3 regions of the Streptomyces sp. NPDC023723 genome follow, and region 3 is predicted to be linked to each of the others. Evidence: riboswitches for the same ligand, from Rfam matches in the RefSeq annotation. Region 3 holds a riboswitch; each other region holds the start of a gene.
What was found. A riboswitch is a leader RNA that binds a small molecule or an ion and turns the genes downstream of it on or off. The one in region 3 is predicted to bind thiamine pyrophosphate.
Positions count from the first base shown of each region.

Region 1: linked by a shared signal. The riboswitch ahead of thiO (glycine oxidase ThiO) and the one ahead of thiC (phosphomethylpyrimidine synthase ThiC) in region 3 are both predicted to bind thiamine pyrophosphate.
Region 2: linked by a shared signal. The riboswitch ahead of AB0G32_RS16825 (thiamine ABC transporter substrate-binding protein) and the one ahead of thiC (phosphomethylpyrimidine synthase ThiC) in region 3 are both predicted to bind thiamine pyrophosphate.

Region 1 covers NZ_JBFAAP010000061.1:16,011-26,139, reverse strand. The annotation lists gene AB0G32_RS35180 (NAD(P)/FAD-dependent oxidoreductase) at 1-99, shown strand, start outside; gene AB0G32_RS35175 (hypothetical protein) at 259-1,227, opposite strand; gene metF (methylenetetrahydrofolate reductase [NAD(P)H]) at 1,284-2,207, opposite strand; gene thiE (thiamine phosphate synthase) at 2,269-2,982, opposite strand; gene AB0G32_RS35160 (Rv2175c family DNA-binding protein) at 3,075-3,440, opposite strand; gene AB0G32_RS35155 (FAD-dependent oxidoreductase) at 3,590-4,828, opposite strand; gene AB0G32_RS35150 (hypothetical protein) at 4,874-5,230, opposite strand; TPP riboswitch at 5,284-5,395, shown strand; gene thiO (glycine oxidase ThiO) at 5,393-6,565, shown strand; gene thiS (sulfur carrier protein ThiS) at 6,568-6,768, shown strand; gene AB0G32_RS35135 (thiazole synthase) at 6,774-7,568, shown strand; gene pknB (Stk1 family PASTA domain-containing Ser/Thr kinase) at 7,671-9,611, shown strand; gene AB0G32_RS35125 (deoxyribonuclease IV) at 9,688-10,129, shown strand, end outside.
Region 2 covers NZ_JBFAAP010000013.1:28,938-39,066, reverse strand. The annotation lists gene AB0G32_RS16835 (ABC transporter ATP-binding protein) at 1-130, opposite strand, end outside; gene AB0G32_RS16830 (iron ABC transporter permease) at 133-1,731, opposite strand; gene AB0G32_RS16825 (thiamine ABC transporter substrate-binding protein) at 1,770-2,852, opposite strand; TPP riboswitch at 2,929-3,034, opposite strand; gene rlmN (23S rRNA (adenine(2503)-C(2))-methyltransferase RlmN) at 3,061-4,167, opposite strand; gene AB0G32_RS16815 (phosphatidate cytidylyltransferase) at 4,248-5,360, opposite strand; gene frr (ribosome recycling factor) at 5,360-5,917, opposite strand; gene pyrH (UMP kinase) at 6,046-6,807, opposite strand; gene tsf (translation elongation factor Ts) at 6,984-7,820, opposite strand; gene rpsB (30S ribosomal protein S2) at 7,916-8,863, opposite strand; gene AB0G32_RS16790 (peptidoglycan DD-metalloendopeptidase family protein) at 9,136-9,753, shown strand; gene AB0G32_RS16785 (helix-turn-helix domain-containing protein) at 10,109-10,129, opposite strand, start outside.
Region 3 covers NZ_JBFAAP010000003.1:280,366-290,494, forward strand. The annotation lists gene AB0G32_RS06325 (SsgA family sporulation/cell division regulator) at 46-483, shown strand; gene AB0G32_RS06330 (YibE/F family protein) at 603-2,363, opposite strand; TPP riboswitch at 2,436-2,625, shown strand; gene thiC (phosphomethylpyrimidine synthase ThiC) at 2,618-4,390, shown strand; gene AB0G32_RS06340 (hypothetical protein) at 4,627-5,499, opposite strand; gene AB0G32_RS06345 (metallophosphoesterase) at 5,682-6,767, opposite strand; gene AB0G32_RS06350 (LacI family DNA-binding transcriptional regulator) at 7,054-8,166, opposite strand; gene hisC (histidinol-phosphate transaminase) at 8,664-9,743, shown strand; gene AB0G32_RS06360 (cytochrome ubiquinol oxidase subunit I) at 10,017-10,129, shown strand, end outside.

The sequences.
Region 1 (10,129 bases), on a different contig from region 3:
TGGTCGCATCCGGGCGGCGGGTTGCCGCACGCCGGGATGTCCGGCGCGCTGGTCGCCGGACTGATCATGGAGGGCCCGGAGTTCCGCGGCTCGCAGTGAGATGTGGCCCGCAGTGAGATGTGGCCCGCAGTGAGATGTGGCCCGCGGTGCGGCATGGCCGGCTCGCGGTGCGGCGGGCCGCCCCGTGTCATTGACGCCCCGTCAGGACACGGGCCCGTCAGGACACAGCCCGTCAGGACACAGCCCGTCAGTGCCGGGTCAGTACCGGTACTGCTGCTCGTCGTAGCCGGACCCGCCCTGCGGCTGTCCGTGCTGCCCCTGCTGTCCGTCACCCTGGTAGTAGGGCTGCTCCGGCGGGAGGTCGCCGCCGTAGGGGTCGTCGGTGCTGCGCTGCTGCGGGACCCACACCCCGCCGGCCGGCGTCTCGCCGCCGTAACCCCCGGTGCCGTACGGGTCCTGCTGCTGCCCGTACTCCTGCGGGGGGTACGCCTGCTGCTGCCCGGTGGCGTCGTAGCCGGTGTCGTACCCGGCCCCGCCGTAGGTGTGGGTGCCGATGTACGGGTCGGAGTAGGCGGCGTACTGCTGCTGGCCGGTGCTGTCGTAGCCGTAGGACTGCTGGCCGTAGCCGGAGTAGTCGTAGGGGTAGGCGGCGTCGGCGGTCTGCGCGGCCGGGGCCTGCTGCTGTTCCTGGCCGTAGCCGGCGGTGTCGTAGGTGCCGTACGTGCCGGTGTCGTCGGGCATCGGCAGCGGCTGGTAGACGGCGGTGCCTTCGGCGGGCGTGTCGGCGAGGCGCCCGGAGGCGAACACGTTGTCCTGCTCGTCGCGGTCGAAGCCGTACCCGGCACCGTCCTGGCCGGTGGCGGCGTGCTCGTCACCGTGGCCCGGTCCGGCCGCCGCCGGGTCCGCCGCCTCCGACGCCGGTTCCGGCGGGTCAGGTTCGGGGCGGCGGCGCTTGCTGCCGACGAGGCCCGCCGGGGCCTGCACGGCCCAGCCCTGAGCGAAGCCGCGGCGGAACGACAGGGTGACGTAGGTCTGGCCGACCGCGAAGGCGATGGCGCCGAGCGCGATGACGAGGACCGACGGGATCAGCACGCCGATCACTACGCCGAGGAACCCGGCGAAGGCCAGCAGCCGCCAGCGCAGGCGCGCCTTGTACTGCAGCAGCACCTCACCGAGCAGCCACAGCGCGACGATTCCGAACGCGATGTAGAGGACCGCCCAGCCCATGTACGCCCCTCTCCCAGTGACCGCTACGCAGTGTGTCGTAAGTATGTGCGGCCGGTCTAGGCCCGCGGTGAGCGGTGCGGGCCCAGGTTCTCGTAGATTTCCAGCGTCGCCGTGGAGTTGTTGAGCGTGATGAAGTGCAGACCCGGCACACCTTCGGCCAGTAGCCGCGCGCAGAACTCCGTGGCGAACTCGATGCCAATGGAGCGTACAGCGGTCGGATCGTCCTTTGCTGTGAGGATCCGCTCTTTCAGATCATCGGGGAACGCGGCGTTGCTGAGCTGCGGCAGCCTCTCCAGCATCTTCACACTGGTCACCGGCATGACCTCGGGGATGACGGGGGTCTCGCAGCCCGCCGCGACGACCTGGTCCCGCAACCTCAGGTACGCCTCGGGGTCGAAGAACATTTGCGTGATGGCGTAGTCGGCGCCGGCCCGGCATTTGTCGACGAAGCGCCGGACGTCCTCGTCCTGGTCGGCGGAGCGCGGGTGCATCTCCGGGAAGGCGGCCACGCCCACGCAGAAGTCGCCCGACTCCTTGATGAGTTCGACGAGTTCGGCGGCGTAGGTCAGGCCCTGGGGGTGCGGCACCCAGTCGCCCATCGGGTCGCCGGGCGGGTCGCCGCGGACGGCGAGGATGTTGCGGATGCCGGCGTCGGCGTACTGCCCGATGATGTTGCGCAGTTCCGCGACGGAGTGGTTGACCGCGGTGAGGTGGGCGACGGGGGTGAGCGTGGTGTCGGAGGCGATCCGCTCGGTCGCCCGTACCGTGCCGGCCCGGGTGGAGCCGCCCGCGCCGTAGGTCACGGAGACGAAGCTGGGGGCCACCGCCTCGACCCGGCGCAGCGCGTTCCAGAGGTTGCGCTCGCCCTTCTCCGTCTTGGGCGCCCAGAACTCGAACGAATACGTCGTCTTCCCGGTCGCGAGCATGTCGCGAACGGTGCGCGCGTGATCAGTCCTGGTGGATGCCGTTCCGAGGGCCATACCGGCAGGTTAACCAGGGGGCGTCGGTCACCCAACCGAAGTTGGCGAATTGTCCGTATTGTCAGCTACTTGTCCATCCCTTGGACATCTCCGGCACATCCCCGGCACTCCTGAGCCGCTCGGCGAACTCGGCCGCCGCCGCGCCCGGGTCGTCGGCCTCGGTGAGCGCGCGGACCACGACGGCCCGGCGGGCGCCCGCGTCGAGGACCTGGTCCAGGTTGCCGAGGTCGATGCCGCCGATGGCGAACCAGGGGCGGTCGGTGCGCAGCGCGGCGGTGTGCCGGACCAGGCCGAGGCCGGGGGCGTGGCGGCCGGGCTTGGTGGGGGTGGGCCAGCAGGGGCCGGTGCAGAAGTAGTCCACGCCGTCCTGCTTGGCGGCGGCGGTGGCCTCGGCCTCGGCGTGGGTGGAGCGGCCGATGAGGACGTCGGCGCCGAGGACGGCGCGGGCGGCGGGGACGGGCAGGTCGCCCTGTCCGAGGTGCAGGACGTCGGCGCGGGCGGCGTGGGCGACGTCGGCGCGGTCGTTGACCGCGAGGAGCTTGCCGTGCCGGGCGCAGGCCTCCGCGAACACGGCGAGGTGCTCCAGTTCCTCCGCCGCCTCCATGCCCTTGTCGCGCAGCTGCACGATGTCGACGCCGCCGGCCAGTACCGCGTCCAGGAACTGCGGGAGGTCGCCCTGGCGCTTGCGGGCGTCCGTGCAGAGGTAGAGGCGGGCGGTGGCCAGGCGGGCCCGGGTGGTCGCCGGGTCGGCGGCGGTGGCGGTGGTGGCGGTCATGCGTGGTGCGTCCCCCGTGTCGGTGGCTGTTTGCGGAGCGGGGCCCGGCGGGCGGGCCGGTGTTCGGCCGGCCCGCGCGCCGGGCGGGTCGGTCAGACCGCCAGCGCCTGGGCGCGGCGCTTCACCTCCGTGCCGCGGTTCTCACTCAGCGCCTGGGCCGGCGTGCCGGGCAGGCTGTCGTCCGGCGTGAAGAGCCACTCCAGCATCTCCTCGTCCGTGAAGCCGTCGTCCCGCAGCAGCGTCAGCGTCCCGGACAGGCCCTTGACGACCTTGTCGTCGTCGATGAAGGCCGCGGGGACGTGCAGCGCGCGGTTCTCACCGCGGCGTACGGCGATGAGCTGGCCGTCCTTGACCAGCTGCCGGACCCGGGTCACCTCGATGTCGAACATCTCCGCGATGTCGGGCAGGGTGAGCCAGGCAGGGACGAGAGCATCGATCTTTGCGTCAATCTCGGTCACCCCTCAAGCCTGCCATCTGCCACTGACAGGCGGAAGCGGGGGCCCGGTGACCTGGGCTGTCGGGGTACGGATGCCCGCGGCGGCCGGTGCGGGTCCGGTGCGCCGGCCGGTGCGGGCGGACACCCTCACGCCGGCCCTTCCCGGTGCGGTCAGGCCGTCGCCGACTTCAGTGGCCTGGCGGGGTCGGTGAGCAGGCGCGGGTTCATCGCCGTGCCCGACTCGATCAGGCGGCGGCCCTGGGCCAGGTCCCTGGGCCGGCCCACCGCCAGCAGGGCCACGAGCCGGTTCTCGCGCAGCCAGCACACGGTCCAGGCGGGTCCGGCCGGGTCGCCGCGCCACAGGGTGGTGTCGCCGGCCGGGTGGTGTCCGGCGTACTGGACGAAGCGGCCGAACTGCTCGGACCAGAAGTACGGCACCGGGTCGTAGACCGCCGCGGGCTCCCCGGCGACGGCGCCGATGATGTCCGCGGCCACCGTGCGCGGGCCCTGGAGGGCGTTGTCCCAGTGGTGCACGAGCAGCCGCTCGCCGTAGCGGCCGGAGGGGAAGGACACGCAGTCGCCGACCGCGTGCACGTCCGGTGCGCGGGCGCGCAGGCGGTCGTCGGCCAGGACCTCGCCGTACGGGCCGAGGGCGATTCCGGAACCGGCCAGCCAGGCGGTGGCGGGCCGGGCGCCGATGCCGACGACGACCGCGCCGGCGGGCACCCGGGTGCCGTCGTCCAGGAGCACCGCGCCGGGCTCGACGTGCCGCACGCGCGCGTGGGTGCGCAGTACGGCGCCGGCGTCGGCGTACCAGTCGGCCATGGGGGCGGCGACCTCGGCGGGCAGCGCCCCGGCGAGCGGCCGGTCGGCGGCCTCCACGACGGTCACCGCGCAGCCGGCCTCCCGCGCGGCGGTGGCGAACTCGGCGCCGATCCAGCCCGCGCCGACCACCACCACGTCGTGCTGCCGGTGCAGCACCGGGCGCAGCCGTTCGGCGTCGTCCAGGGTGCGCAGCAGGTGGACGCCGGGGACCCCGTCGGCGCCGGGCAGCCGGAGCGGCTCGGCGCCGGTCGCCAGGACCAGGGCGTCGTACGGCACGGGCCCCGCGGAGGTGTCCAGCAGGTGTTCGCCGGGGCGGACGCCCACGGCCGTCAGGCCGAGCCGCAGTTCGATGCCGAGCGCCTCGAAGTCGATGTCGAAGGCGGAGCCCTCGGCGGTGCCCAGGAGCACGGCCTTGGACAGCGGGGGGCGGTCGTACGGCTGGTGCGGTTCGGCGCCGATCAGGGTCACGGTGCCGGTGAAGCCCTGTTCGCGCAGGGCGACCGCCGTCTGCACGCCGGCCATGCCCGCGCCCACGACGACCACGCGCCGCGCCGGGCCGCCCCGCTGCTGCGTCTGCTCGCTCACCTGATCACCTTAGTCAGCTGACGCGGTGTTGGTCAGGGGGCACGTTCAGTGAGCTGCTGCACAGTCGGTGACCTGTTCCACCACGCTGGTGCCGCCGCCGGGCCGCGACTCCCACCGCCAGGTCTCCGTCAGCCGCACCCGCCCGTCCGGCAGGGCGACGGCGCTCGACACGCAGTGTCCGCAGGCGGTGCTGCCGTCGGTCCGCAGCTGTACGTACCGGAAGTCGAGCCGGTCCCCCGCGCGGGTGCCCACCAGGTGGCCGCGGACCACGTCGCCGCCGGCGTACTCGGCCCAGACGGCGCCGTCCTCCTCGTGGTAGGTGAAGCGGGTGCGGGTGCCGACCTGGCCGGGTGCCTGGTCGGCGACCGGGGCGAACACGAGACCGTCGAGCGAACGGACCACGGGCGGGACGCTCCCTTACAGAGGCTGATACCGAGCAGTTAGGGTGGCCAACGTAAGGCACTCGCGGGAGCCCGGACGCACCGGGCTGAGAGGGAGGCTGGCGGCCTCCGACCGTACGAACCTGATCCGGGTCATGCCGGCGAAGGGAGGGGCTGGACGCCCATGTCAGCCATGTCAGACACGTCCGACGTGCTGGTCGTCGGGGGCGGGATCATCGGGCTGGTCACCGCGTGGCGGGCCGCGCAGAGCGGGCTGGCCACGGCGGTGGTGGACTCGGCGCCGGGCGGCGGCGCCGCGCGGGTGGCGGCCGGGATGCTGGCCGCCGTCACCGAGCTGCACTACGGCGAGCAGACCCTGCTGGCGCTGAACCTGGCGTCGGCCCGCCGCTATCCGGAGTTCGCCGCCGAACTGACCGACGCCACCGGGCACGACCTGGGCTACCGGCGGTGCGGCACGCTGGCCGTCGCGCTCGACGCCGACGACCGGGCGCACCTGCGGGAGCTGCACGCCTTCCAGCAGCGGTCGGGCCTGGCGGCCGAGTGGCTGTCGGGGCGTGACTGCCGGCGGCTGGAGCCGATGCTCGCGCCGGGCGTGCGCGGCGGGCTGCGGGTGGACGGCGACCATCAGATCGACCCCCGGCGGCTGGCGGCGGCGCTGCTGGCCGCCTGCGAGCGGGCGGGCGTGGTCTTCCACCGGAGTACGGCCGAGCGGCTCACCGTCGGCCGGGAGCGCGCGACGGGCGTCGTGACGACCGGGGGCGCCACGCTCGCGGCCGGGCGGGTGGTGCTGGCCGCCGGCAGCCTCAGCGGCCGGCTGAAGGGCGTCCCGGCGGGTGCCCTGCCGCCGGTCCGGCCCGTGAAGGGCCAGGTGCTGCGGCTGGCCATGCTCCCCGGGCGGCCGCCGCTGCTGAACCGCACCGTCCGCGCGGTGGTGCGCGGCAACCCGCTCTACCTGGTGCCCCGCGCCGACGGCGAACTCGTCGTCGGCGCCACCAGCGAGGAGCTGGGCTGGGACACCACGGTCACCGCGGGCGGCGTCTACGAGCTGCTGCGCGACGCCCACGAGCTGGTCCCGGGCATCACCGAGCTGCCGCTGACGGAGACCCTCGCGGGCCTGCGTCCCGGCTCCCCGGACAACGCGCCGCTGCTCGGCCCGACCGCCCTGGCCGGCCTGCTGCTGGCCACCGGGCACTTCCGCAACGGTGTGCTGCTCACCCCGGTCACCGGCGACGTCATGGCGCACGTGCTGACCACCGGCGAGCTGCCCGAGGAGGCCCGCCCCTTCGCCCCCGGGCGGTTCGCCGCCGCCCCCGTCCCCATGGAGCAGCCCGTATGAGCCTGCGCATCTCGGTCAACGGGGAGCCGCGCCAGGTGGCCCCCGGCACGGCGCTGGACGCCCTCGTCCAAACCCTCACCCGGGCGCCGTCCGGGGTGGCCGCCGCCCTCAACGAGACCGTCGTCCCGCGCGCGCGGTGGGCGGCCACCGCGCTGTCCGACGGCGACCGCGTCGAAGTCCTCACCGCCGTCCAAGGAGGCTGACCCAGATGGCCGACGATCCCTTCGTCCTCGGCGGTACGTCCTTCGCGTCCCGGCTGATCATGGGCACCGGCGGGGCGCCCAGCCTGGACGTGCTGGAGCGGTCCCTGGTGGCGTCCGGGACCGAGCTGACCACGGTCGCCATGCGGCGGGTGGACCCGTCCGTGCACGGCTCCGTGCTGTCGGTCCTTGAGCGGCTCGGCATCCGGGTGCTGCCCAACACGGCGGGCTGCTTCACCGCCGGGGAGGCGGTCCTGACCGCCCGCCTGGCGCGCGAGGCCCTCGGCACCGACCTGGTCAAACTGGAGGTCATCGCCGACGAACGCACCCTGCTGCCGGACCCGGTCGAGCTGCTGGACGCGGCCGAGACGCTGGTCGACGACGGTTTCACGGTGCTGCCGTACACCAACGACGACCCGGTGCTGGCGCGGAAGCTGGAGGACGTCGGCTGCGCGGCGGTCATGCCGCTGGGCTCGCCGATCGGGTCCGGGCTCGGCATCCGCAACCCGCACAACTTCCAGCTGATCGTCGAGCACGCGCGCGTACCGGTGATCCTGGACGCCGGGGCCGGTACGGCGTCGGACGCGGCGCTGGCGATGGAGCTGGGCTGCGCGGGCGTGATGCTCGCCTCGGCGGTGACCCGGGCGCAGGAGCCGGTGCTGATGGCGGAGGCGATGCGGCACGCGGTGGAGGGCGGCCGGCTGGCCCGGCTCGCGGGCCGGATCCCGCGCCGCCACTTCGCCGCGGCCTCCTCCCCGGTGGACGGCATGGCGGCGCTCGACCCGGAGCGGCCGGCCTTCTGAGCCGGCCGCGCCCGGTGGCCCGCGTCACAGCCGCGTCGCAGTAGCGTCCCGGCCGCGGCCGTCCACAGCCGACTGTCAGCGACGGCTCGTACACTCACCTGCGTGGACACGACCCTTCAGGACCCTCTGGTCGGGCAGCTGCTCGACGGCCGGTACCGCGTCGACGCGCGGATCGCGGTCGGCGGGATGGCCACGGTCTACCGGGCCGTGGACACCCGCCTGGACCGTGTGCTCGCGCTGAAGGTGATGCACCCGGCGCTCGCGGCCGACGGCACCTTCGTGGAGCGGTTCATCCGGGAGGCCAAGTCGGTCGCCCGGCTGGCCCACCCCAACGTGGTGCAGGTCTTCGACCAGGGCACCGACGGGGTCTACGTCTACCTGGCGATGGAGTACGTCTCCGGCTGCACCCTGCGCGACGTGCTGCGCGAGCGCGGGGCGCTCCAGCCGCGCGCGGCCCTGGACATCCTGGAGCCGGTGCTGGCCGCGCTCGGCGCCGCGCACCGCGCCGGGTTCGTGCACCGCGACATGAAGCCGGAGAACGTGCTGATCGGGGACGACGGCCGGGTCAAGGTCGCCGACTTCGGCCTGGTCCGGGCCGTGAACACGGTCACCAGCACCACCGGCGCGGTGCTGGGCACCGTCTCCTACCTGGCGCCCGAGCAGATCGAGCACGGCACCGCCGACCCGCGCGTGGACGTCTACGCCTGCGGGGTGGTCCTGTACGAGATGCTGACCGGCGCCAAGCCGCACCGGGGCGACTCCCCCGCCCAGGTGCTCTACCAGCATCTCAACGAGGACGTGCCGCCGCCGTCGGCCGCCGTGCCGGACCTGGCGTTCGAGCTGGACGAGCTGGTGGCGACGGCGACCGCGCGGCGCCCGGAGATCCGTCCGCACGACGCGGTGGCGCTGCTCGCGCTGGCCCGCGAGGCGCGCGGGACGCTCACCGCCGGCCAGCTGGACGCCGTACCGCCGCAGGCGCTGGCCGACGGACCCGGCGGCCATGACAACGCCGACGACCGTACGAGCGTCATCCCGCGCGCGCTGACCATGATCCGTCCGCTGCCGGTGAACGAGGAGGAGGCACCGCTCGCGGACGGCTACGACCGCACCAGCCGGCTGGACACCCCGCCGCCCCCGCCGCGGCGCGGCCCGGGTCTGCGCCGCGGCCCGCTCGCGGTCGTCGTCGCCGTGCTGCTGGCGCTCGGCGTCGGCGCGGGCGTCTGGTACATCAACTCGGGCCAGTTCACCGAGGTCCCGCCGCTGCTGGAGAAGACCGAGGCGCAGGCCGAGGACCGGCTGGAGCAGGCCGGTCTGGACGTCGGCGACGTCAAGCACGCGTACAGCGACACGGTGGAGCGCGGCGCGGTGATCAGCACCGACCCGACGGCGGGCACCCGGATCCGGAACAACGACTCGGTGTCGTTCACCGTCTCCGACGGCCCCCGGACGGTGAAGCTGGCCGATGTGGCGGGCTACCGGCTGGACCGGGCCAGGTCGGTGCTGAAGCAGGACGGGCTGGAGCCCGGCATGGTCACCCGCGCGTTCAGCGACGACGTCCCCAAGGGCTTCGTGATCTCCACCGAGCCGGAGCCGGGCACCACGGTGCGCGCCGGTTCGGCGGTCGCGCTCACCGTCAGCAAGGGCCGCGCGGTCGACGTCCCGGACGTCACCGGCGACGACCTCGAGGACGCGCGCGCCGAGCTGACCGAGGCGGGCCTGAAGGTGACGGTCGCGGCGGCGAAGGTGACCTCCGACGACTACGCGGCGGGCGAGGTCGCGCGGCAGTCGCCGGGCGACGGCGAGCAGGTCGCCGAGGGCGCCACGGTGACGCTGACGGTCTCCAAGGGCCCGGAGCGGATCGAGGTCCCGGACGTGGTCGGGGCCGACGTCGACGACGCCCGGCAGCAGCTGGAGGAGGCCGGCTTCGAGGTCGAGGAGGACCGCGGGCTGCTCGGTCTGTTCGGCGACACGGTCAAGAGCCAGTCCGTGGCGGGCGGCGACACCGCCCCGAAGGGTTCCAAGATCACCCTCACGATTCGCTGACGCGCGGTCCGTGACAACCGGCCCCTGACCCGGCCCTGACACCCCACCCCCGACACCTGGCATCCTGGACCGGGACATGAGCACAACACCTTCCCCCCAGCCCTCGCCCTCGCCCGCCCGCCGCAACCCCGTCGGCGCCCACGTCCCGGTCGCCGGCGGCCTGCACTCCGTGGGCCTGCCCTACGCCCGTGACCTGAAGGCGGAGGCCGTCCAGGTCTTCGTCGCCAATCCGCGCGGCTGGGCCACCCCGGCCGGCAACCCCAAGCAGGACGCGGCGTTCCGCGCGGCCTGCGCGGCGGAGTCGGTCCCCGCCTATGTGCACGCCCCGTACCTGATCAACTTCGGTTCGCACACCGAGGCGACCGCGGCGAAGTCGGTGGAGTCGCTGCGGCACTCGCTGCGCCGGGGCCGGGAGATCGGCGCGCTCGGCGTGGTGGTGCACACCGGCAGCGCGACCGGCGGCCGGGACCGGGCGGTGGCCCTCGCCCAGGTACGGGAGCGGCTGCTGCCGCTGCTGG
Region 2 (10,129 bases), on a different contig from region 3:
GCAGCGTCGACTTGCCGCTGCCGCTGGGCCCGAGCACACACACCACCTCGTGCTCGGCCACCTCCAGGTCGACGGCGTCCAGTACGGCCCGCCCGCCGAAGCGGACGGTCACCTCGCGCAGGCTCAGCATGCTCAGAACTCCCCGCTCCGGTCGGTCCGCAGCCGCTCCAGCACCAGCAGGGCCACCGCGCACACCAGCATCAGAATCGTCGAAAGGGCCATCGCCTGGCCGTAGTTCAGGTCGCCGGGGCGGCCCAGCAGCCGGGCCACGGCCACCGGCAGCGTCGGACTGTCGGGCCGCGCGATGAACACCGTCGCGCCGAACTCCCCGAGCGACACCGCGAACGCGAACCCGGCCGCGACCAGCAGCGCCCGCCGCACCATCGGCAGGTCCACCTCCCGCCACACCCGCCAGGGCGACGCCCCGAGCACCGCCGCCGCCTCCCGCAGCCGCCCGTCCACCGCCCGCAGCACCGGCAGCATGGTCCGCACCACGAACGGCACCCCGACCAGCGCCTGTGCCAGCGGGACCAGGAGCCACGAGGAGCGCAGGTCCAGTGGCGGTTCGTCCAGCGCGATCAGGAACCCGAACCCGACCGTCACCGCCGACACCCCGAGCGGCAGCATCAGCAGCGCGTCGAAGCCGCGGACCAGACGGCCCGCGTCCCGCCGGGTCAGCGCGGTGGCCGCGAGCCCGCCGATCACCATGGCGATCGCGGTGGCGGCGACGGCGTACTCGAGCGAGTTGCCGATGGCGTCGATCGGCGGCACGAGGAAGGTGCCGCCGTCCTCGTGGGTGAGCGCCCGGTAGTAGCCGAAGCCGCCGTCGAGCGACCGCCGCACCAGCACCGCCAGCGGCAGCAGGACCAGTACGGCGACGGTGGCCAGCACCCCGGCCAGCAGCCCCCACTGCCCGGCCCCGCGCGGCCGGCGCGCGGTCGTCGAGGCGTCCACCAGCCGCAGCGCCGTCTCCCGCCGCCGTACCGTCCAGGCGTGCACGGCGAGGATCGCGGCGACCGCGCCGAACTGGACCAGGGTCAGCACGGCCGCCGTGGACAGGTCGAACAGCTGCGAGGTCTGCCGGTAGATCTCCACCTCCAGGGTGGCGAAGGCGGGCCCGCCGAGGATCTGCACGACACCGAAGGAGGTGAAGGTGAACAGGAACACCATCAGCGCGGCGGCGGCCACGGCGGGCGCCAGCGCCGGCAGCGTGACCCGCCGCCAGGCGGCGAACGGTGACGCCCCGAGCATCCGGGCGGCCTCCTCCTGCCGCGGGTCGAGCTGCGCCCACAGCCCGCCGACGGTACGGATCACGACGGCGTAGTTGAAGAAGACATGCGCCAGCAGGATCGCCCACACGGTGGTGTCCAGCCGGACGCCCCACAGGTCGTCGAGCAGCCCGCCGCGCCCGACCAGCGCCAGGAACGCCGTACCGACCACGACGGTCGGCAGCACGAACGGCACCGTGACCACGGCCCGCAGCGCCTGCTTGCCGGGGAAGTCCAGCCGGGCGAAGACGTACGCGCCCGGCAGCGCGACCAGCAGGGTGAGCGCGGTGGAGGCCAGCGCCTGCCAGGTGGTGAACCACAGCACGTGCCGGACGTCCGAGGCGGCGACCACCTCGGCGATCCGGCCGAGGTGCCAGCCGCCGTCGTCCTTCAGCCCGCGCGCCACGATCGCGGCCACCGGCCAGGCGAAGAAGACGGCGAAGAACGCCACCGGCATGGCCATCAGCCCGAGCCGCGCGGCGCTCCCCCGGCGCGCGGCCCTCACTGCAGTACGAGCGAGGTCCACGACTTGACCCAGTCGTCCCGGTTGGCGGCGATCTTCGCCGGTGCCATGGTCTCGGGGTCGGTGACGTCCGGCATGTTGTCCGTGTAGACAGCGGGCAGCTTCGCGTCACCGACAACCGGGTTGACGAACATGTTGAGCGGCATGTCCTCCTGGAACTTCTCGCTGAGCAGGAAGTCGAGGAACGCCTTGCCGCCCTCGGGGTTCTTCGCGTTGCTCAGCAGCCCCGCGAACTCGGTCTGCCGGAAGCAGGTGCCGGTCGCGACGCCGGTGGGCGCGGTCTTGGGCTGCGGGTCGGCGTAGACCACCTCGACCGGCGGCGAGGAGGCGTAGGACACGACCAGCGGCCGGTCCCCGCCGGCCTTCTTCCCACCGGCCGACCCGGAGAACTCCTCGTTGTACGCCTGCTCCCACCCGTCGACCACCTTGACGCCGTTGGCCCGGAGCTTCTTCCAGTACGCCGCCCAGCCGTCGTCCCCGTACGCGGCGGCGGTCCCGAGCAGGAACCCGAGCCCCGGCGACGACGTACCGGCGTTCTCGGTGACGAGCAGGTCCTTGTACGCGGGCTTGACCAGGTCGGCGAAGGAGGCCGGCGGATCGATCCCGTGCTCGCTGAAGTACGCCTTGTCGTAGTTGACGCAGATGTCGCCGTAGTCGACCGGCGTGACCCGGTGCCGGCCGGCGTCCAGCTGGTACTGCTCGTCGACCCGGTCCAGGCCGTTCGCCTCGTACGGCTGGAACAGCCCGTTGTCGAGGGCGCGGGAGAGCAGCGTGTTGTCGACGCCGAAGAAGACGTCGCCCTGCGGGTTGTCCTTGGTCAGGATCGCCTTGTTGACGGCCTGCCCGGCGTCGCCGTCCTCCAGGACCTTGACCTGGTACCCGGACTCCTTCTCGAACGCGGCGATGACGCTCTTCGACGCGGCCCACGAGTCATGGCTGACGAGCGTCACGGTCTTGCTGTCCCCGCCCGCCTCGTCGCCGGCCGACGACCCGCACGCGGACAGCGCGACCAGGCCCAGCCCGACGGCCGCCGCGGCCACGCTCTTCTTGGTGATGCTCACTGATTCCTCCTGGGACGTCCAGGAGAAGACGCGGCCCTGCCCGGGTTCCTCGCGGATCCCGGGCAGGGCGCAACAGCTCGAGTGATGACCGATCTCCCTACCCAGAATGACCTGGGCCAGGTTCGGAGGGTCTGCGGCCGGTGCCGCACTCTCAGCGCTGTGGCGCTCCCCTGTCGGAATATTAAGATGTGTTCTTACGTCGGTCAGGTTACCGCTCGCCGGCGGCGAGCTGGCCACACGCCCCGTCGATCTCCTGCCCGCGCGTGTCCCGGACCGTCACCGGCACCCCGTGCGCCGCGATGGCCTCGACGAACGCCTTCTCGTCCGCGGGCCGCGAGGCGGTCCACTTCGAGCCCGGGGTCGGGTTCAGCGGGATGAGGTTGACGTGTACCGGCTTGCCCTTGAGCAGCCGGCCGAGCCGGTCACCGCGCCAGGCCTGGTCGTTGATGTCCCGGATCAGCGCGTACTCGATGGACAGCCGGCGTCCGGACCGCGCGGAGTACTCGAACCCGGCGTCCAGCACCTCGCGCACCTTCCACCGGGTGTTCACCGGCACCAGGGTGTCGCGCAGCTCGTCGTCGGGGGCGTGCAGCGAGATGGCGAGCCGGCACTTGAAGCCCTCGTCGGAGAAGCGGTGGATGGCCGGCACCAGACCGACCGTCGACACGGTGATGCCCCGCTGCGACAGGCCCACACCGTCGGGCTCGGGGTCGGTCAGCCGCCGGATGGCGCCCACCACCCGGTTGTAGTTGGCGAGCGGCTCGCCCATCCCCATGAAGACGATGTTGCTCAGCCGCGCCGGCCCTCCCGGAACCTCTCCGTCCCTGAGCGCCCGCATGCCGTCCACGATCTGGTGCACGATCTCGGCGGTCGACAGGTTCCGGTCAAGACCGGCCTGTCCGGTGGCGCAGAACGGGCAGTTCATGCCGCAGCCCGCCTGCGAGCTGATGCACATGGTCACCCGGTCCGGGTAGCGCATGAGCACCGACTCGACGAGCGTGCCGTCGAACAGCCGCCACAGCGTCTTGCGGGTGGTCCCCTCGTCCGTCGACAGATGCCGTACGACGGTCATCAGCTCGGGCAGCAGCGCCTCGCGGAGCTTCTCCCGCGAACCGGCCGGGATGTCGGTCCACTGCTCCGGTTCGTGCGCGTACCGCGCGAAGTAGTGCTGCGAGAGCTGCTTGGCGCGGAACGCCTTCTCACCGGCCGCGGCGACCGCCTCCTTGCGCTCGGCGGGCGTGAGGTCGGCGAGATGCCGCGGCGGCTTCTTGGCTCCGCGCGGGGCGACGAAAGTGAGTTCTCCGGGTGCAGGCATAGCCCGTCCAGTGTCGCAGACGTACGAAGAGGAGCCCGCCACCCTGTGGACAACGGGCCCCTCGGTGCGCGAACCGCAGGTCAGCCCGAGCCGACGAAGATCACCAACAGCAGCCAGGCCACGGGAGCCGTCGGCAGCAAGGAGTCCAGCCGGTCCATGATGCCGCCGTGGCCCGGCAGCAGCGTGCCCATGTCCTTGATGCCGAGGTCGCGCTTGATCATCGACTCGCCGAGGTCGCCCAGGGTGGCGCTGACCGCGACGGCCAGGCCGAGGAGCAGGCCCTGCCACCAGGCGCCGCCGTCGATCAGGAAGTGCGTGCACAGCGCGCCCGCCGCCATCGCGAAGGTCACCGCGCCGACCAGGCCCTCGCGGGTCTTGCCGGGGCTGATGCGCGGCGCGAGCTTGGTCCGGCCGAAACGCCAGCCGACCGCGTAGGCGCCGGTGTCGCTGACGACGGTCAGTATCAGGAAGACCAGCACCCGCCACGGGCCGTCGTCGGCCGCGAGCATCATGGCGACGAACGTGGCCAGGAACGGCACGTAGAACGCCGCGAAGACACCCGCCGTGACGTCCCGCAGATAGTCCTGCGGCGGCCGCGTCATCCGCCACAGAAGGACGGCGAGCGCGGTGAGCGCCATGGCGATCCACGCGCCGTCGGCGCCCCGCACATACCCGGCGATCACCATCGCCGCGCCGCCGACCGCGAGCGGCACGAGCGGCGCGTGGATGCCCTTGCGCTCGTCCAGCCGCTTGGTCAGCTCCCACAGCCCGACCACGACGGCGACGACGATGACGCCCACGAAGACGGCCTTGACGAAGAACAGCGACGCGACGATCACCGCGCCGAGCCCGACCCCGACCCCTATGGCCGCACCCAGGTCGCGCCCCGCGCTCTTCTTCTGCGGCGGGGGCGCCGGCTGCGGGGCGGCAGGCATGGGCTCCGGATTCTGCGGCGCGGTCGGCGCGGTCGGGTCGCGGAACGAGGGACCGCCCTGCCGGCCGGCCCCCCGGTCGTCATCCTGGTCTGCGCCGAAGTCGGGTACGTCGTCGGGCACGATGGGCATGGGGCGAGTCTGCTGCGCGTACAGCGCATCGTAGGCGGGACCCGCCGGGGCAGCCCCCTGGACAGGTCCCTGCTCGGACGGCCCCCAGTACCCGGCTTGTGGCGGCGCCCCCCAGGAAGAGTCGTTCATCAGACCTCGAGCAGCTCCGCTTCCTTGTGCTTGAGGAGTTCGTCCACCTGCGCGACGTACTTCGCGGTGGTGTCGTCGAGCTCCTTCTCCGCGCGGCGGCCCTCGTCCTCGCCGACCTCGCCGTCCTTGACCAGCTTGTCGATGGCGTCCTTGGCCTTGCGGCGCACCGAGCGGATGGAGACCTTGGCGTCCTCGCCCTTGGCCTTGGCCACCTTGATGTACTCGCGGCGGCGCTCCTCGGTCAGCTCCGGGAACACCACGCGGATGATGTTGCCGTCGTTGCTCGGGTTGACGCCCAGGTCGGAGTCGCGGATCGCCTGCTCGATGTTGCGCAGGGCGGTCTTGTCGAACGGCGTGACCACGGCCATCCGCGGCTCGGGCACGGAGAACGAGGCCAGCTGGTTGATCGGCGTCGGCGCGCCGTAGTAGTCGGCCACGATCTTGTTGAACATCGCCGGGTGCGCCCGCCCGGTGCGGATCGCGGCGAAGTCCTCCTTGGCGACCACGACGGCCTTCTCCATCTTCTCCTCGGCTTCGAGGAGGCTCTCTTCGATCACCACTTGCTCCTGCGTGTCTTGAGTAGGCCCGGCTGCGGTTCCTCGTAGGGGCGGCGGCCGGCTGCGTCGCGTCTTCTTCCTGCACGGTTCCCGACCGGCAGGACATTGTCCATCCCCCGGCCCGGGGGTCAGTTGCGGTCGGACCCGTCGCCCACGAGCGTGCCGATCTTCTCACCCTTGACGGCCCGGGCGATATTGCCGGCCTTCAGGAGTTCGAAGACGACGATCGGGAGCTTGTTGTCACGGCAGAGCGTGACCGCCGTGGCGTCGGCGACCTTCAGGTCCCGGGTGATGACCTCGCCGTAGCCGAGGGCGTCGAACTTGACCGCGTCCGGGTTGGTCTTCGGGTCGGAGTCGTAGACCCCGTCCACCCCGTTCTTGCCCATGAGCAGCGCCTCGGCGTCGATCTCCAGGGCGCGCTGGGCGGCGGTGGTGTCGGTGGAGAAGTACGGCATGCCCATGCCGGCGCCGAAGATGACCACGCGGCCCTTCTCCAGGTGCCGCACGGCGCGCAGCGGGATGTAGGGCTCGGCGACCTGGCCCATGGTGATGGCGGTCTGCACCCGGCAGTCGACGCCCTCCTTCTCCAGGAAGTCCTGGAGGGCGAGGCAGTTCATCACGGTGCCGAGCATGCCCATGTAGTCGGAGCGGGCGCGGTCCATGCCGCGCACCTGGAGTTCGGCGCCGCGGAAGAAGTTCCCGCCGCCGATGACGATCGCGATCTGCGCGCCGTCCCGGACGACGGCCGCGATCTCGCGCGCGATGGCGTGCACCACGTCGGGGTCGACGCCCAGGCCCCCGCCGCCGGAGAACGCCTCTCCGGACAGCTTCAGCAGAAACCGGCCGCTCACTTTGCCGTCATCGCTCTTCTCGGCCTTGGTGGTGGTCATGGAGATCTCGCCTCTTTTACGTGGGTCACACATACGAAGGAGGCCATTGCCGGGGGGTGGGTTCATCCCTGCGCGGCAATGGCCTCCTCGTCAGATCTGCGGTCGTCCGCCACACGCGGGTGCGCGGACGACTGCTGCCGACCCTACCGGGGCCGGGCGTCCGTCGCGGTGCGGACTCAGATGCCGACCTTGATGCGCGAGAAGCGCTTCAGGCTGACACCGGCCTCGTCCAGGACCTTCTGGACCGACTTCTTGTTGTCCAGCGCGTACGGCTGGCCGAGCAGCGTGGCGTCCTTGAAGAAACCGTTGAGGCGACCCTCGACGATCTTCGGCAGGGCGGCCTCGGGCTTGCCCTCGGCGCGGGTGGTCTCCTCGGCGATGCGCCGCTCGGACTCGACGACCTCGGCCGGCACGTCGTCCTTGGAGAGGTACTTCGGCGCGAACGCGGCGATGTGCTGGGCGACACCCTTGGCGATCTCGGCGTTGGGCTTGTCCAGCTCGACGAGGACACCGATCTGCGGGGGCAGGTCGGGCATCGTGCGGTGCATGTAGGCGGTGACGTAGCCGTCGGTGAACTGCGCGAAGCGGTCCAGGACGATCTTCTCGCCGAGGTTGGCGTTGGCCTCGTCGACGTACGCCTGGACGGTCTTGCCGGCCTCGATCTCGGAGGCGAGCAGCGCCTCCAGGTCGGCCGGGGAGGTCTTGGCGACGTGCTCGGCGATCGCGGTGGCGACGGCCTGGAACTTGTCACCCTTGGCGACGAAGTCCGTCTCGCACTTCAGCTCGACGAGGACACCGGAGGAGTTGTCGTCGGCGATGATCGAGACGACCGCGCCGTTCTCGGCGGAGCGGCCCTCGCGCTTGGCGACGCCCTTCTGGCCCTTGATGCGGAGCGCCTCGACGGCCTTGTCGACGCTGCCCTCGGCCTCGTCCAGCGCCTTCTTGCAGTCCATCATGCCGGCGCCCGTGAGCTCACGGAGCTTCTTGACGTCGGCGGCGGTGTAGTTCGCCATGATTCAGGAATCTCTCTCGAAGTCTGAAGATCTACGGGCGGAACGGCGGGGGCTTCGTGGGCCCCCGCCGTTCAGAACCCGAAGGGTGTGAGGGGTCAGGCCTGCTCGGCGTCCGCGGCGGGGGCCTCGGTGGCCGGAGCCTCGGTGGCCTCGGCCGCGGGGGCCTCGGCGGCCGGGGCCTCCTCGGCGGCGGGCGCCTCTTCGGCCGGAGCCTCGGCAGCGGCCTCGGCCGGCTTCTCGGCGTCGGCGGCGGGCGCCTCCTCGGCCTTCTTCTCGCCCTCGAGCAGGTCGCGCTCCCACGCGGCCAGCGGCTCGCCCGCGGCCTTGTCGCCCTTGCCCTCGGTGGCGACACCGGAGCGGGAGATGAGGCCCTCGGCGACCGCGTCGGCGATCACCCGGGTGAGCAGCGTGACGGAGCGGATCGCGTCGTCGTTGCCGGGGATCTTGTAGTCGACCTCGTCGGGGTCGCAGTTGGTGTCGAGGATGGCGACGACCGGAATGTTGAGCTTCCGGGCCTCACCGACCGCGATGTGCTCCTTCTTGGTGTCCACGATCCAGACGGCGCTGGGCACCTTGGACATCTCGCGGATACCGCCGAGGGTCTTCTCCAGCTTGGCCTTCTCGCGCGAGAGCACGAGAAGCTCCTTCTTGGTCAGACCGGACGCGGCGACGTCCTCGAAGTCGATCTGCTCGAGCTCCTTGAGGCGCTGGAGGCGCTTGTAGACGGTCGAGAAGTTGGTGAGCATGCCGCCCAGCCAGCGCTGGTTGACGTAGGGCATGCCGACGCGGGTGGCCTGCTCGGCGATGGCCTCCTGCGCCTGCTTCTTCGTGCCGACGAACATGACCGTGCCGCCGTGGGCGACGGTCTCCTTGACGAACTCGTAGGCGCGATCGATGTACGACAGCGACTGGAGCAGGTCGATGATGTAGATGCCGTTGCGCTCGGTGAAGATGAAGCGCTTCATCTTCGGGTTCCAGCGACGGGTCTGGTGACCGAAGTGGACGCCGCTTTCCAGCAGCTCCCGCATCGTGACGACGGCCATGGCCGTATCTCCTTGAAGTTCTCGGTTGTGCCGCGGATGCCGGACGGCTTCCGCGCCTGACGCCCGCTGTGCGCCGTGCCACTGAGGACCGAGGGGCGCTGACACGAGGCTTGGTGCTGTCTCGTGCCGGGGCGTGCGAAGTCGACCCGGTGACCCGGGTCGCCACCAGAAGTGTACGGGACCCGGGGAGTACCGGGTGACGCCGCTGTCCACAACCGGTGAGTAGTCCACAGGCCCCGGCGGTGACCGGCCGTTCCGGGGACGGTTCTGGCATGCGAGCGAGACGACGGATGCCGCGCGGGCTGCCGCGACGGATGCCTGCGCGGGTGTGGTGGCGGTGGCTGTGGCCGGTGCCGGTGCTTCTCCTGTCCCTGCCGGGTCCTCGGGCGGCGGTACCGGGGGTGGTCACGGCGGCGTCCGACTCCGTGGTCGTCCCGGCCGTCGCCCGGACCTGGCCGACCGGCGGGCGGCCCGCCGTGCTGCGGGGCTGGTCGCCACCGGCGACGCCGTACGGGCCGGGCCACCGCGGGGTGGACCTGGCGGCCGCGCCCGGCGCCGCGGTACGGGCGGTGGCGGCGGGCCGGGTGACGTTCGCCGGGCGGGTGGCGGGCCGGGGCGTCGTCTCGGTGGAACTGCCGGGCACCGGCACGCCACCGCTGCGCACGACCTACGAACCGGTACGGGCCTCGGTGGCCAAGGGCGACGAGGTGGCGGCCGGCGACCCGGTCGGCACGGTGGAGACACCGGGCGCCCACTGCCCGGCCGGCTGCCTGCACTGGGGCCTGCGCCGCGCCGGCACCTACCTGAACCCACTGTCCCTGCTGCCCCCGTGGCTGCTGAACGGCCCCCCGCCCCGGCTGCTGCCGGTGCTGGGCGTACCGCCGCCCTGACCCGCGCCGGGCGGGCACCGGTGCCCGCACCCGTACGCCGAACCAGCCGTGCCAGGGCCCGCCGGAGCCGATCCCGCAGGTCAGGTCCGAGCGGTCCGGCAGGTTCTCGTACGCCGCGACGGTGATCCAGTCGGTACCGGGCGGGTTCATGGCCGCAGGGCGGTGGAGTGGTGGAAGGGAAGCCGACGCGGGTGTCACCACCGCCCACAGGAGACAGCACAGGCGGCACAGGGGGCGGCACAGGCGACGCGGGTGGCAGCACAGGCGGCGGCGCGGGTGGTACCGGGCCGCATCCGGCCCGCCCCGCCCTGGCCCGCCCCCGCCCTGGCCCGCCCCGGCCCGCCCCCGGAGCCCGTCAGCCCCGCACACCCCGCAG
Region 3 (10,129 bases):
AGAGGTTGATTCCCGGCCAGTCGACGGCGAATGACGGGGTATGTGATGCGCGAGTCCGTACAGGCAGAGGTCATGATGAGCTTTCTCGTGTCCGAGGAGCTCTCCTTCCGTATCCCGGTGGAGCTGCGCTACGAGACCAGTGATCCCTACGCCGTGCGACTGACCTTCCACCTGCCCGGTGACGCCCCGGTGACCTGGGCCTTCGGACGCGAGCTGCTGATCGACGGGGTCGGCCGGCCCTGCGGCGACGGCGATGTGCGCATCTCTCCCGTCGATCCCGAGCCGCTGGCCGAAGTGCTGATCCGCCTTCAGGTCGGCGCCGACCAGGCGTTGTTCCGGTCCTCGGCGGCACCGCTGGTGGCCTTCCTCGACCGCACCGACAAACTGGTGCCGCTGGGCCAGGAGGGGGTGCTCGCCGACTTCGACGCACACCTCGACGAGGCGCTGGACCGCATCCTGGCCGAGGAACAGAGCGCGGGCTGAAGCGTTCCGGCAGTCCTGAGGCGGTGGCGTAACGCTTCGCCGGATGCCGTCCACCGTGCCGGAACGATCCTGCAAGCCGGTCCGGGCGCCGCGGCCGGCGGCCGGGCCCGGCGCCCCCGTCACCGCTTGCGGCGGCGCCCCCGGCCCCCGCGAGCCGCGGCCGGGGCGGCCGGGGCGGGAGTCCCCGCCGGGGCGGCGCCGGGGCCGGGCCGGTCGGCGGCGACGACGAGCGCCGCGAGCGCGGTGGTCACCGGCACCGAAGCCACCAGGCCGATGGAACCGACCAGGGTGCGCACGATCTCCTCCGCGACCAGCTCGCTGTTGGCCACCGAGCCGACGCTGCTCTGCGCGATCGAGAACAGCAGCAGCAACGGCAGCGCGGCGCCCGCGTAGGCGAGGACGAGTGTGTTGACCACGGACGCGATGTGGTCCCGGCCGATCCGGATGCCCGCGCGGTAAAGGCCCCGCCGACCCAGCGCCGGATTGGCCTCGTGCAGCTCCCAGACCACCGAGGTCTGCGTCACCGTCACATCGTCCAGCACACCGAGCGAACCGATGATGACCCCCGCCAGCAGCAGACCGCTCATGTCGATCGACGGGTACAGACCGTGGATCAGACCCGTGTTGTCGTCCGTGTCCCCGGTCAGCGCGGCCCAGCCGATGAAGAGCGAACCGAGGACGCCGATCAGCACCAGCGAGACCAGCGTGCCGAGCACCGCCACGGAGGTGCGGGCCGAAAGACCGTGGCACAGATACAGGGCGATCAGCATGATGGCGCTCGACCCGATCACCGCCACGAGCAGCGGGTTCGAACCCTGGAGGATCGCGGGCAGGATGAAGAAGTTCAGCACCAGGAAGCTGATCGCCAGCGCGACCAGCGCCATCACACCCCGCAGCCGCCCGACGACCACGACGGCGAGCGCGAAGATCCCGGCCAGCAGCGCCATCGGGAGGCTGCGGTTGATGTCGGAGACCGAGTACTGGAGGTCCTTCGGCGCGGAGGGCTCGTAGGAGACCACCACCTTCTGGCCTTGGCTCAGCTGCCGGGACTGGTCCGGCTGCACGATCTCGGTGAACGTACGGCCCTTGTCCTTGCCCGTGTCGACCCGGATCGTCGCCTTCTTGCAGGTGCCGCTCTCCTGCTGCTGCGCCGAGGAGCCCTCCGCGGTGGACGTGTCGCCGGTGGCGGGGACGTTGGAGCCGTTGACGTCCTGGCAGCTCATCGACGTCACCTTGGTGACCGTGGCCTGCTGCGTCTGCCGGTCGAAGCCCACCCCGGTGCGTTCGTGGGCCGGCGCGCCGCCCGGCCACAGCAGGGCGAGCCCCACCACCACGGCCGCGGCGAAGGGAACCAGGACCGCGGCGATGACCTTGCGCAGGTGGCGGGAGACGGGGGCGGCCGGGCCGTGACTGTGCGAGTGACCGTGTCCGCCGACGGGGCCGTGCCCGCCGTCACCCGGGCCGTGACCGTCCCCCGGACCTTGATTGCTGCCTCCAGGGCCGTGACTGTCTCCTGGACCTTGATTGCTGCCTCCAGGGCCGTGACCGTCCCCTGATCCGTGACCACCGCCCGCTGGACCGTGAACACCGCCCCCTGGACCCTGACCGCCCTGACTGCCATGACCGCCGCCGTGGCCGAGTCTGAGGCCGTGTCCTTCGCCCCCGGGTACGGGACCCCGCCCGTCGCCCAGCCCCGGCCCCCGCCCCGCCCCGCCGTGTCCGTACCCCTGTTGCGGCCCCGGGGCGGGCGCCCGGCCATGCCCGCGGTCCTCGGCGGCGGAGCCGTCTTCGCCCCAGGAGCCGCTGCCGTCGCCGCCGCCCGGGCCCGGTCCGCGGCGTGGTTCGGGCGGCGGAAAAGAAGGACGCTGCGTCGTGGTCACGGCCCGATCATCGCAAGAACGAAGGGGGCCCTCTGGTCACCGCGCCCGAATTGACGCTAGCGTGGAGGCACCTTTTGTACACGCGGGAGCTCGGAGCACCGGGCTGAGAGGGCGCTGACCTCCGTCCCAGCGATGTTTCACGGGAAACATCACCGAAGTTGGGTGATGTTCCCCACGAAGCGTCGGCAGACGGATACCGCTGCGTCGACCGCCGAACCTGTTACCGGGTAATGCCGGCGTAGGGAGTAGGTCTCATGACCATCAGGGACGCACGCACGCCTGCCTCCGTTCAGAACGAGGCCGGGAAGTCCATCGGCTGGCACAAGGCGTATGTCGAGGGTTCGCGCCCCGGCCTGCGGGTGCCGGTCCGTCAGGTGCACCTCACCAACGGGCAGTCGGTCACCCTGTACGACACCTCGGGCCCGTACACCGACCCGCTCGTCGACACCGATGTGCGCCGGGGGCTGCCCCCGCTGCGCGAGAACTGGATCATCGCCCGCGGTGACACTGAGGAGTACCCGGGCCGCCCCGTCCGCCCCGAGGACGACGGCGTCAAGCACACCTCGCCGCGCGGCGGTCTGCGCAACCTGGACGCGGTCTTCCCCGGTCGCCCCCGCCAGCCCCGGCGCGCCCGCGGCCAACAGGCGGTGACACAGCTCGCGTACGCGCGCCGCGGCGAGATCACCCCGGAGATGGAGTACGTGGCCGTCCGGGAGAACGTCGCGCCGGAGGTCGTACGCGAGGAGATCGCGGCGGGCCGGGCGGTCCTTCCGGCCAACGTCAACCACCCGGAGATCGAGCCGATGATCATCGGCAAGCGGTTCCTGGTGAAGGTCAACGCCAATATCGGCAACTCGGCGGTCACGTCCTCCATCGAGGAGGAGGTCGAGAAGATGACCTGGGCGACCCGCTGGGGCGCCGACACGGTCATGGACCTGTCCACCGGCCGCAACATCCACACCACCCGCGAGTGGGTGCTGCGCAACTCCCCCGTGCCCATCGGCACGGTCCCGCTCTACCAGGCACTGGAGAAGGTCGACGGCCGGGCGGAGGAGCTGACCTGGGAGGTCTACAAGGACACGGTGATCGAACAGGCCGAGCAGGGCGTGGACTACATGACGGTCCACGCGGGCGTACGCCTGCCGTACGTGCCGCTGACCGCCAACCGGAAGACCGGCATCGTCTCGCGCGGCGGCTCGATCATGGCGGCCTGGTGCCTGGCGCACCACAAGGAGTCGTTCCTGTACGAGCACTTCGAGGAGCTGTGCGAGATCCTCGCCGCCTACGACGTCACGTACTCGCTCGGCGACGGTCTTCGGCCGGGGTCGATCGCGGACGCCAACGACGAGGCGCAGTTCGCGGAGTTGCGCACGCTCGGGGAACTCAACACGATCGCCAAGCGTTTCAACGTACAGACCATGATCGAAGGCCCGGGACATGTCCCGATGCACAAGATCAAGGAGAACATCGACCTTCAGCAGGAGATCTGCGATGAAGCTCCGTTCTATACGCTCGGCCCGCTGACCACCGACGTCGCGCCGGCCTACGACCACATCACCTCCGGCATCGGTGCCGCGATGATCGCCTGGTGGGGCACGGCGATGCTCTGCTACGTCACGCCCAAGGAGCACCTGGGCCTGCCCAACCGGGACGACGTGAAGACCGGGGTCATCACCTACAAGATCGCCGCGCACGCCGCCGACCTCGCCAAGGGACACCCGGGCGCGCAGGAGTGGGACGACGCGCTGTCCGATGCCCGGTTCGAGTTCCGGTGGGAGGACCAGTTCAACCTCGCCCTCGACCCGGACACGGCACGGGAGTTCCACGACGAGACGCTGCCGGCCGAGCCTGCCAAGACGGCGCACTTCTGCTCGATGTGCGGGCCGAAGTTCTGCTCGATGAAGATCTCCCAGGACATCCGCCGCGAGCACGGTGGCGGCAAGGGGGAGATCGAGGCGGGCATGGCGCAGAAGTCGAAGGAGTTCGCGGAGGCGGGCAACCGCGTCTATCTGCCGATCGCGGACTGACCCGGCTGGCCCGGCTGACTCGACCGACCGGCTGACTCGGCCGACTCGACCGATCCGGCCGACCCGGGCTGACCCGGGGTGCCCCGGCTGACCCGGGGTGCCCCGGTCGACCCGCCGGCCAACCCGGCCGACCGGTCCGGTGAGTGGCGGGAGAGGGAAGTCCTCCGGTCCCGGTGCGCCACCGACGTGCGCTCCCCCTGGGCGGGACCCGCCCGCCGGGGAGCGCACACCGGTGGTCACTCGGGCCGGTGCTCCGGGCCGCCGAAGTCCGGGCTGGAGTAGTCCGGGCTCGAGTAGCTCGGGCGTGGACCGGCGGTGGATCCTTCGTCGGGGCTGGAGAAGCCGGGGCGGCCATAGCCGAGCTGCGGCATCCGGCCGGCCGGTGCGGACGGCCCCGTACCGCCCGGCGCCGACGCCGCCGCCGGATCGGCCAGGGCGTCCCGCAGGAACGGCACGATGCCCTGTTCCAGCAGGGCTTCGCGCCAGGCTTCCCTGGCCCGTGTCACCTCCCCGTCGCGTTCGCCGTACGCCGCGGCCTCGGCCGAGGGACGGTTGCGCAGCGCGGTGGTCAGCAGACCGACAGCGGCGACCAGGATCGTGATCGCGGTCAGGGCGCCGAACACCCACCCGGCGGTGAGCATGGTCCGGGCGAACGCCTGCTCCGGGTCGATCATCTTCAGGATGTACCCGACGAGCAGGAAGATCGCGGCGGCCGTACCGGTGAGGACGGGGGCCAGGACCGTGATGACGGCGCCCGCGCCCGCACCCGCGGTCTCGACGACCTCACCCATGGTGGCGGCGAGCCCCATCGAGTGCGTACCGGACTCGGTGGCACCCGGTTCGCGGGCGGACGACGGCGAGGCGGACGACGCCGGCTGGCGCAGTTCCTCGCGGACCTTCACATAGTGCTGGTACTCGGTCGCCGCCGCCGCGGTGATCAGGGCGGTGGCGCTGAGCGCCATGGTGCGCAGTTGTTCCGAGTTGAGCCGCTGTCCCACAGCGGCCAGTTCCGGGCGGTGTGGTGCGGAGCGCAGCGCCTCGTTGAGAACCCGCTCGTACTCTTGGCGGTCCTCGCTCAACAGGTGCTGCGGAACGCTGTTCATGTGCATCCCCCGATGCTCCGTAGGGCTTGGGGCTCGCATGCCAACGAGCCGTCGGGCAGAAACGGAGGGGAGCCTGCTACGGATAAGCCGATGGTAGAGCGGTGACGGCGCGGGGTGACAGGGGGTTTCCAGAAATTGGGTGCCGGCCCGGACATCCGCCAAGTGGGCCCGGACCGCCCGGGAAGCCCTCAGTCGGTCATCGGCAGTTGCTGGACCAGCAGTTTTCCGGCCATGGTCACGCCGCCGTCCATCGCGATGGCGAGTCCCTCGGCGTAGACATGCGGTCCTTCGACCGTCGGACCGGAGTTGTCCTCGCCGTCCTCGGAGCCGACCTCACCGAGCAGATACGGGATGGGGCTGTGCCCGTGCACGATGCGGGTGCCGCCGTATGTGCCGAGCAGCGAGCGCACGGCGTCGGCGCCGCCCTCGTCGCGGAAGGAGAAGCGCTTGGTGAACTTGCGGAACAGGTCCCACACCTCGTCCGCGTCATTGCGGGTGAGCGCCTCGTGGATGGTGTCGTTGACCTCTTCGATGGAACCGCCGTAGTCGAGGTAGGCGGTGGTGTCGGAGTGCACGAGGAGGTGGCCGTCGACCTCCTCCACGGCGTCCAGGCGGGCCATCCACTGAAGGTGGTGGTCCTGGAGGCGGTCCATGTCGGTCTTCTGGCCGCCGTTGAGCAGCCAGGCCGCCTGGAAGGTGGCGGTGCCCGCGCCCGAGTTGACGGGTGTGTCGCCGAACCGCTTTGCGCCGAGCAGCAGCAGCTCGTGGTTGCCCATCAGCGCCTTGCAGTAGCCGCCGGCCGCGGCGGCCTCGGCGGACAGCCGCATCACCAGGTCGATGACACCGATGCCGTCCGGGCCGCGGTCGGTGAAGTCGCCGAGGAACCACAGGCGGGCGGTGCCGGCGCACCACTGGCCGTCGGCGTCGATCAGGTCCTGCTCCTGGAGCGCGGCCACCAGCTCGTCGAGATAGCCGTGCACGTCGCCCACGACGTACAGCGGCCCGGGCCCCGTGGCGGGCTGTCCCACCGGGGCCGGTACGGGCTCGACGGCCACCTGCGCGGTCGGCGCGGTGTCCTGTCCGTCGACGACGGGCAGGTCGCGCTCGGTGGGGGGGTACCCCTGCGGCGGGGCCTGTTCGGGCGCCGGGGCGACGTCACCGGGGTGCGCGCCCTGGCCGTACGGACCGGTCTCGTGGACGTACGCGGGCACTCGGAAGTCGCGCAACGTCGCCGTCCGCTCCACCTCGGGTCCCTGACCGGCCCCCTGAGTCATCGACCCCTCCACCATCGCGCCGCTGCTGCACCGCTTCGGACTGCCTGGTCGCAGCGGCCCGCGGTGTCGTGGGCCCATCATAGGAATGCGGATCGCGCTGTGTGATGACCCAGGGGTGGTGAATCGGAACAGGTCCCCGTCAGGACGCGGTTTTCGCCCCGATTGGCCCGCTCTTCGCCCGCCCCTCAGTCACCTCACGGTCACCTCTTGACCGTCCTTCCCCGTCCGTTCCGCCGCCAAGCGGACGGGTCCTGCTGGGCCTGTCCCGCTGTCGAGGAGACGGTTCCTACTGGCCCTCGGGAGAGCGCGGCGGGCTGACCGTCGTGCGCGGCGGCCGGCGCTGGGAGGAGGTCCGCACAATCAGTTCGGTCGGTATCACCTGCTCGACCGGCTGGTTCGACTCGACGCTCTCGATGGCGTCGATGAGCAGCTGCACCACGGCCGTGCCGATGCGGCGCGGCTTGAGCGACAGGGTGGTGATGGGCGGCTCGGTGGCGGCGTACACAGTGGACTCGCTGCAGCAGACCAGCAGCAGGTCGTCGGGGACGCGCAGCCCGTAGCGGCGGGCCGCGGCGAGCAGGTCGGTGCCGTTGGGGTCGAAGAGGCCGTAGACGGCGTCCGGCCGGTCCGGACGGGCCAGCAGCCGGTCGGCGGCGACGGCGCCCGCGCACGGGTCGTGCGCCGGGTAGGCCTCGTAGACCGGGTCCTGGCCGACCCGCTCGCACCAGCGCAGGTACGCGGTGGTCGACAGGTGGGTGTAGGTGTCGGTGGTGGTGCCGGTGAGCAGGCCGATGCGGCGGGCGCCGGCGTCGGCGAGGTGGTCGAGGATGCCGAGGACGGCCGCCTCGTGGTCGTTGTCCACCCAGGCGGTGACCGGGAGCGCGCCGGCCGGGCGGCCGTCGGAGACGACCGGCAGGCCCTGGCGGACCAGTTCGCTGACGACCGGGTCCTGGTCGGAGGGGTCGATGACGACCGTGCCGTCCAGGGCGACGTTGGACCACACGTCGTGGCGGGAGGTCGCGGGGAGGATGACCAGCGCGTAGCCGCGCGCGAGCGCGGCCGACGTGGCGGCCCGCGCCATCTCGGCGAAGTAGGCGAACTCGGTGAAGGTGAAAGGTTCATTCCCGTACGTCGTCACCGTCAGGCCGATCAGTCCCGACTTGCCGGTACGGAGGGTGCGGGCGGCGGCCGACGGCCGGTAGCCCAGCCGGTCGGCGACCTCACGGACATGGCGTCGGGTGGCGTCCGGGAGCCTGCCCTTGCCGTTGAGGGCGTCGGAGACGGTTGTGATGGAGACTCCGGCGGCGGCGGCTACGTCTCTGATGCCCGCCCGGCCCGGCCGGCTGCCTCGACGTGAGGTTTCCGCGCGGCTCACCTGGTGCTTCCCTGCTGCTGTCATGGCGAGCCGATAGTAGGGCTCATGCAGTGGGGTAGGGCGGACGCATATGCGCGCGTTGACAGGCACGTTTCTGCATGGCGGGATGGGGTCAACTTCCTTGGAAAGCATGTCAGTTAGGTGATCTGACCCCCGGACGTGGTGTGTCGGCGCGTGCGGGCCTGCCAAGAGTGCGATGTTGCGAAGAGGTCTCAACTCACCACTACGGGGGACGCGCGCCACGGCGCAAGCCACCGGCGCGTAGATATATGTAGGGCGCGCCCCCGGAACGTACGCCTTCGGGTGCCGATGCCCCTGATGTCGGTGCGACTCGGTCCGCTTCCGGCTCGCCCTCGGTCCGGCCGCGGTTCTATCCATGTCCGGCCTCGGTCCGCTCTCGGTCCGCTCTCGGTCCGGCCTTGGTGTGACCGAGCAGCCCGTCCTCGACCGTACGCACCGGAGCCGAATCCTCATAAGGTGAGAAGTATTCGATGCCGGTGGTGGTCACGAGGAGGACTGCGGTGAGCGAGACGAGCCCGAAGCTGCGCGCCGAGCTGGAGGGGATCCCCACCTACAAGCCGGGCAAGCCCGCGGCGGCGGACGGGCCGGTGGCCTACAAGTTGTCCTCCAACGAGAACCCGTACCCGCCGCTGCCGGGCGTGATGGAGACCGTCATGGCGACGGCCGGTGCCTTCAACCGCTACCCCGACATGGCCTGTACGGGGCTGATGGCGGAGTTGTCCGAGCGGTTCGGTGTCCCGGTCTCCCACCTGGCCACCGGCACCGGTTCGGTGGGTGTGGCCCAGCAGCTGGTCCAGGCGACGGCGGGCCCCGGGGACGAGGTCATCTACGCCTGGCGGTCCTTCGAGGCGTACCCGATCATCACGCGGATCAGCGGCGCCACGGCGGTCCAGGTGCCGCTGACCGAGGGTGACGTGCACGACCTGGACGCGATGGCCGACGCGATCACCGACCGGACCCGGCTGATCTTCGTCTGCAACCCGAACAACCCGACCGGCACGGTGGTCGGGCGCGAGGAGCTGGAACGGTTCCTGGACCGGGTGCCCGGCGATGTGCTGGTGGTGCTGGACGAGGCGTACCGCGAGTTCATCCGTGACCCCCGGGTGCCGGACGGCGTCGAGCTGTACCGCGAGCGGCCCAATGTCTGTGTGCTGCGGACCTTCTCCAAGGCGTACGGGCTGGCCGGGCTCCGGGTCGGGTTCGCCGTGGCCCATGAGCCGGTGGCGGCGGCGCTGCGCAAGACTGCGGTGCCGTTCGGGGTGAGCCAGATCGCACAGGAGGCGGCGATCGCCTCGCTGCGTGCCGAGGACGAGCTGCTGGGCCGGGTCGGTTCGCTGGTGTGCGAGCGCACCCGGGTGGTCGAGGGGTTGCGGGCCCAGGGCTGGACGGTGCCGGAGACGCAGGCCAACTTCGTGTGGCTGCGGCTGGGGGAGCGCACGGTCGACTTCGCCGAGGCGTGCGAGCGGGCCGGCGTGGTGGTCCGGCCGTTCCCGGGTGACGGGGTGCGGGTGACGGTGGGGGAGAACGAGGCGAACGACATCTTCCTGAAGGTGGCGGAGGGGTACCGCAAGGGGCTGTGACCCGCACCTGCTCCAGCACCTGTTCCCTGCTCCCATACGCACCCACCGCCCTCCGCCCACCGCCCACTGCCCAGAGGCCCGTTTCACGTGAAACGGGCCTTTTGCGTTGGGGTTGACGTCACAGGGGACCCCCCTTCCAGCGTCGAAAAGCAGTAGGTCATAATTGCTTGTGAATGTGAACGCGTTCACAAGCGTGTCGGATCGCTCCCGGTATGGGTGTGTCATACACGCACAATCTGCCGCTGACCACGGCGATGTGAGGAGAGTGACGACGTGGACTTGGCCCTGGCGCCGGAGACCCTGGCGCGCTGGCAGTTCGGCATCACGACCGTCTACCACTTCCTGTTCGTACCCCTGACGATCTCGCTGGCCGCGCTCACGGCCGG